Regions from separate parts of the Aquamicrobium lusatiense genome, predicted to be linked through region 1. Evidence: riboswitches for the same ligand, from Rfam matches in the RefSeq annotation. Region 1 holds a riboswitch; the other holds the start of a gene.
The links. Region 1 has a riboswitch for thiamine pyrophosphate ahead of thiB (thiamine ABC transporter substrate binding subunit). Riboswitches for the same ligand answer to the same signal wherever they lie in the genome.
Positions count from the first base shown of each region.

Region 2: it holds a riboswitch for thiamine pyrophosphate, as region 1 does, so the genes downstream of both, HNR59_RS06730 (ABC transporter permease) here and thiB (thiamine ABC transporter substrate binding subunit) in region 1, are expected to answer to the same signal.

Region 1 is NZ_JACHEU010000001.1:388,673-391,877, reverse strand. It holds gene HNR59_RS02020 (ABC-F family ATP-binding cassette domain-containing protein) at 1-944, opposite strand, end outside; gene HNR59_RS02015 (thiamine diphosphokinase) at 946-1,593, opposite strand; TPP riboswitch at 1,681-1,796, shown strand; gene thiB (thiamine ABC transporter substrate binding subunit) at 1,839-2,837, shown strand; gene thiP (thiamine/thiamine pyrophosphate ABC transporter permease) at 2,844-3,205, shown strand, end outside.
Region 2 is NZ_JACHEU010000001.1:1,402,322-1,405,526, reverse strand. It holds gene HNR59_RS06735 (alkaline phosphatase) at 1-1,154, opposite strand, end outside; TPP riboswitch at 1,313-1,415, shown strand; gene HNR59_RS06730 (ABC transporter permease) at 1,535-2,314, shown strand; gene HNR59_RS06725 (ABC transporter substrate-binding protein) at 2,311-3,205, shown strand, end outside.

The DNA of each region.
Region 1 (3,205 bases):
CCGACGAGGCCGATGCGGTCGCCGCGCTGGATGCGGGTGGAGAAGTCGCTGACGACGGTCAGCTCGCCAAAGCTCTTCGAGATCGACTTCGCCTCGATCACCAGCTTGCCGGATTCCGCCGCGTCGCTCGCCACCATGGTGGCAGCGCCTTCCGCGCCGCGATAGGTGCGGTGGCGCTGGCGCAGGGTCTGCAATTCGCCGAGGCGGCGCACATTGCGCTTGCGCCGGGCGGTGACGCCATAGCGCAGCCAGTGTTCCTCGCGCGCGATCTGGCGACCAAGCTTGTGCTGGTCGCGCTCTTCTTCCTCGAGAATCTGGTCGCGCCATTCCTCGAAATGGGCAAAGCTCCGGTCGAGCCGCCTTGTCTGGCCGCGATCGAGCCAGACGGTGGCGCGCGAGACGCGCTCGAGAAAGCGGCGGTCGTGCGAGATGATGACGAGCGCCGAAGAGGAGCGGATCAGCTCTTCTTCCAGCCACTCGATGACATTGAGGTCGAGATGGTTGGTCGGCTCGTCGAGCAGCAGAATGTCGGGCTCCGGGGCCATGACGCGGGCAAGTGCGGCGCGGCGGGCCTCGCCGCCCGAAAGCTCGCCCGGTGCTTCATCGCCGCTGAGGCCCAGATGTTCGAGCAGATAGGTGGCGCGGTAGGGATCATCGGCGGGGCCGAGACCTGCCTCGACATAGGTGCGCACCGTGGCGAAGCCGTCCATGTCGGGCGCCTGCGCCAGATAGCGGATGGTGGCTGTCGGCTGGCGGAAAACCTCGCCGTCCTGCGCCTCGGCCAGACCGGCCGCGATCTTCAGAAGTGTCGACTTGCCCGAACCGTTGCGCCCGACCAGCGCGATGCGGTCGCCGGGCGCGACGGTGAGGTCAGCGCCGTCGAGTAGTGGTGTGCCGCCGAAGGTCAGGCGGATGCCGGCGAGATTGAGAAGCGGGGGAGCCATGTCAGCCCTCTTTTGAAGTAAGTGGATGGGCGACGAGCAGGGCGCGGCCCTGTTCAAGCCCGACGCCGAGCCGGCCGCGCACCTCGTTCGACATCGTCAGCGACGAACCGAACGGGACGCGCACGGCTTCAAGCGGCCATTTCGCGCCGTGCACGGTCAGGCCGGTCAGCTCCGAAAAGCCGAGGATCGAGAACAGCGTGCCGTCCGAATAATCGAAGACTGTGGTCTTGCGATGGAGGAGCGGGCGGCCTTCCTGCGTGCCGCTCGTCAGCAGCACCTCGGTTCCCGCCTCTGCCAGCCGCAGCGCCAGCGCAAGGTGCAGGAACGCGTGGTCGGCGCGCGCGCCGCCGAAAGCGCCGGCCAGCACCAGCGCGGTCGCGCCCTGTTCAAGGGCGATGTCTACCGCCAGTTCGCCGTCGGTGCTGTCCTTGTCGGCAGGGAATTTCTGCGTCGGCACCGATGCCAGATGATCCGGCAGGTCCGGCGGCGCGGAATCGAAATCGCCCACCCACAGCTCGGGAACGATGCCGAGCGTCTCGGCGTGGCGGATGCCGGAATCGGCGGCGATGAAGCGCGTGCCGGCGATCTGGCGATCGAGGGCGGGGGTGCGGACAAGCTCGCCGCCGAGAAGGATGGTGTATCGGCTCATGGGATCAGGGCATTAGCAGTCCCGCCGGAGGAACGGAAGGGCGGGGCATCGCTCTTGCTTCCCGCCGCATGGGGGCCTATTTCTGAAGATGCTCTAACGGGGTGCCGGACGCGTCATTGCGGCCCGGCTGAGAGGCGAGACCACGCCAACCCGCTGAACCTGATCCGGTTTGTACCGGCGGAGGGATTAGAAGCTGTCGGACATCCGGCGCCTCGACCCCCTGAAACGCAACCAAGGAGGCGCCGATGCGCACGATGCTCTTATCCTTTCTGTCGGTCGCAGCCGTGCTGGCCGCCGCACCGGCTTCGGCGGAAGGCAGGCTCACCATCTACACCTATGACAGCTTCACCGCCGAATGGGGCCCCGGCCCACAGGTGAAGGCGAATTTCGAGGCCGAATGCGGCTGCGAGGTCGATTTCGTCTCGGTGGCCGACGGGGTCGCCCTGCTCAACCGGGTGAAGCTCGAAGGCGCGTCCACCAAGGCCGACATCGTGCTCGGTCTCGACACAAATCTCACCGCCGAGGCGCGGGGCACAGGCCTGTTCGTCGCCAATGGTGCGACGCCGCGGGTCGACGTTCCGGGCGGCTGGGACGATGACATGTTCGTGCCCTACGACTACGGCTATTTCGCCGTGGTCTATGACACGGAAAAGCTGCCCAACCCGCCGGCCAGCCTCAAGGAACTGGTCGAAGGCGACGCGAAGCAAAAAATCGTCATCCAGGACCCGCGCACCTCGACGCCGGGGCTCGGCCTGCTTCTGTGGGTGCGCTCGGTCTATGGCGACGAGGCGGGTGCGGCATGGGGGAAGCTCAAGGACCGCGTGCTGACGGTCACGCCGGGCTGGAGCGAGGCCTATGGGCTGTTCACCAAGGGCGAGGCGCCGATGGTGCTCTCCTACACGACCTCGCCCGCCTATCACATGATCGCCGACAAGAGCGACCGCTATCAGGCCGCCGCCTTTGCGGAAGGGCATTATCTTCAGGTCGAGGTGGCCGGCATCACCGTTACCGGAGCGAAGAATCCGCTGGCCGGAAAGTTCCTCGCCTTCATGACCGGTCCGGGTTTCCAGGACGCGGTGCCGGAAACGCAGTGGATGTATCCGGCGGCGAAGACCGACAAGCCGCTCGACCCTGCCTTCGACAAGCTCGTGAAGCCGGCAAAGGCCCTGCAATTCAGCCCGCAGGAGGTCGCCGACAACCGCAAGGCATGGGTGGACGAGTGGCTGTCCGTGATGGGCCGGTAAGAAAACTTGGCCGATCGCGTCGCCTCCGAATACAGGGATCCGCGCGTCGCCGCCGGCATCGTGGCGCTGGCGGCGATCTCGCTGCTGATCGGCGGGGCCTTCGCCGGGCTGATCGTGGAGGGCATGCGCGATCTTTCCGGAGCGATTGCCGCTTTCGACCCCTACCTGTTCAGGGTTGCCCGCTTCACGCTGTGGCAGGCGCTGTTGTCTACGCTTTTGTCGGTCGTGCCGGCGCTGTTCGTGGCGCGGGCTTTCGTGCGCCATCCGGATTTTCCGGGGCGGGGCCTGATCCTTCAGCTTTTTGCGGTGCCGCTGGCTCTGCCGGCACTCGTGGCCGCACTTGGCGTGCTGGCGCTCTATGGTCGGGC
Region 2 (3,205 bases), 1.0 Mb from region 1:
TTGTCGACATTGGCCGCCTCGACGATCAGCACGAAACCTTCGGCGTTCTTAGAAAGCTGGTCGATTGCCGCCTTGGTCATGTCAACCAGGCCTGGCTGCTCGGGGAACTTCTCGACCGTGCCCTTCTTCAGGAATTCGCGGTCGAGGGTGGTGTCCATGTTGCCGGTGTGGAAGAGGCCCAGCACCTTGCCGGTGTTGGAGCCGGCGGCGGCCTCAAGCTCGCCCTTGGTGGTTGCCAGCGTGTAGCCGGCTTCCTTGAAGCCTTCGATGTGATCGGTGTCGTCCTTGCGCTTCGAGCCGGCAACGGACTGCGGCAGGAAGTAGGCCGAACCACCGCCGAGGATGACCTCGGGCTTCAGATCGAAGATCTGCGTGTTGATGGCGGCCTTTTCAGCGCGGCGGCGGGTGTGGGCGAAGAGTGCTGCCGGCGTCGCGTCCTGGAGCTCGGAGGTTGTGACGATTCCGACCGACTTGGAAGTCTGGCGGCGCAGCGCCTCCACCAGCGTCTCGACCTTCGGGTCATCGAACGGATCGGCGGTGCGATCGGCGTAGACGCCAAGCGCGTTCACGGCGCTCTTGTGGCCGGTCATGTAGGCCGACATGGTGTTGGCGCTGTCGGTGGCGACCGATTCGGTCGACGAGGTACCAATGAAGGCCATGCGATCAAGATCGTCCATGTTGAGGCGGCCGTTGGCCTTGCCCTCGGTCATGCCTTTGGACATGATGCGCGCGGCGGTGCGGTGCGCGACCGACAGACCGTCGGCGATCAGGAAGATGACGTTCTTGGCCTTGGGCTCGGCAGAGGTACCGTAAACTTCCCAGGTCACGGTCTTCTCGTCATCTCCCGCCTTGGCGACGACGGTGTAGGTGCCGGGCTCGGCGATCGTCACGCCTTCCAGACGCACGGCCGAAGCCTCGACGCCATCTTCCTTCTCGATGAAGGTGGCTTCCTTGCCAAGAACTTCCGCAGCCGGCTTGCCGTTGATGGTGACGGTGACATCGGAACCCGCGACAACACCATCGAACTCGACTTTCACGTCGAAGGGCGAAGCGGTGAGAATCGTCGCCCTGTCGAGCGGGTAGACCGTGGCGGCGCCGGCAACGGCCGGAACCAGTATGGTTGTTGCGGTCAGAATGGCGAGTAGGCTTCGCATGATCGGGTTCTCCGTAAACTCAAAAAAGAGACCCGCTAGCTAGGACCCGCACGTTACAGCACCATGACAGCTCGCGGTCGGGCTGATGACAGCCTCCTTCCATTCGCTGGTCAGCGGCGACGTCGCTTGACAGAACCGGGCGCTTGAAACATAGATGGCTTCATTCCGAGGGGGGCGCCGTACGGCGCTGAGATGGCAGTGAGCCGGACCCTTGAACCTGATCCGGGTTATGCCGGCGTAGGAACGGAAAAAGGGCCTTCGGGCAATCCTGCCAATTCTTCGCACACCTGGATCTCCATGATGACAAGTCGGGAGATCGCCATGCAGCATCGATACGAATTCCGCCCGCCGACACGATTCCGCTTCTAGGGAATCGCGACATGCCGGCTGTTCTGGCAGCATTGCGCACCATGCTGGTGCTGGTGGCCTCATGGCAGGCCATCGTCATGGCCTTTGCCCCGCCGCGGTACATATTGCCCGCGCCGCTGGACGTCGCCGCCGCCTTCCAGCGACAGCCGCTCTATTTTTTCGACAACATGCTGGTGACGCTGGCCGAGATCGCCGCCGGGTTTGTCGCCGGTACGCTCGCAGGCGTGGCGACTGCGCTTGCCATCGCCAGCTTTCCGCGCCTTGGGCGCGCGGTCTGGCCCGTGGTGTTGGTTCTGCAAGCCTTTCCGGTTTTCGTCATCGCGCCGCTGCTGGTGCTGTGGTTCGGCTTCGGCATGACCTCCAAGGTGGTGATGACGGCGCTCATCATCTTCTTTCCCGTGGCCTCCGCCTTTGCGGACGGGCTGCGGCGCACGCCGGCGGAAATCGTTGATGCCGCCGCCCTCACCCCCGCCAGCCACCGCCAAACGCTGTTTCTGCTGCGCGTGCCGCTGGCCATCCCGGCTCTCGTCTCCGGGTTGCGGGTCGCCGCTCCCCTTGCTCCGCTGGGAGCAGTGATCGGTGAATGGGTGGGCGCATCAGCAGGGCTCGGCTTCGTCATGGTTCAGGCCAATGCCCGCATGCAGACAGACACCATGTTCGCGGCCATGGCCGTCATCGCCGTTCTCACCCTGACGTTGCGGCGGGCTGTCGATGCCCTCGCTCCCCTTCTCACGCCATGGGCACGCGAAGGCGAATTCTCTCCCCATCATCAGCAAAGGAAGTCCTCATGATCCGATCCTGCGCGCTCGCGCTTCTGCTTTCCGTCGCCACGGCCGGTGCCGCCCATGCCGCCGACAAGCTCACCGTGATGCTGGAATGGTTCGTCAATCCGGACCACGCGCCGCTGGTGGTGGCAAAGGAGCTCGGCCTGTTCGAGGAAGCGGGACTTGAGGTGGAGCTGGTGCCGCCTGCCGATCCCTCGATCGTGCCGCGCGCGGTGGCCTCCGGCAAGGCCGAGATCGGCATCCACTATCAGCCGAACCTCTATCTCGACCATGATGCCGGCGTTTCGCTGGTGCGCTTCGGCACGCTGGTCGAGACCCCGCTCAACACGCTCACGGTTCTGGCCGACGGACCGATCAGGGAATTGAAGGACCTCGAAGGCAAGAAGATCGGCTACTCGGTTTCCGGCTTCGAGGACGCCATAATTTCCCGGATGCTGGGAAGCGCCGGCGTCGACAAGGACAAGATCGAGCTGGTCAATGTCAACTTCGCCCTGTCGCCGTCGCTGATCAGCGGGCAGGTGGATGCCACAATCGGCGGCTACCGCAATTTCGAGCTGACCCAGATGAAGCTCGAAGGCCATGAAGGCCGCGCTTTCTTCCCCGAGGAACACGGCATTCCGGTCTATGATGAGCTGGTATTCATCACCCGCCCGGAACTGGCCGGCGACGACCGCCTCAGGCGCTTCCTTACCGCGGTGGAGAAAGGCGCGATCCACCTCACCAATCACCCGCAGCAGGGGTGGGAGCTGTTCATAAAGGCTTATCCGGATCTCGATGACGAGCTGAACAAGGCCGCGTGGCACGACACGCTGCCGCGCTTCGCCAAGCGGCCCTCGGCCCTCGACCGCGCGCGCTATGCCCGCTTCGGGGCATTCCTTGAGGAAAGCGGGCTGATCA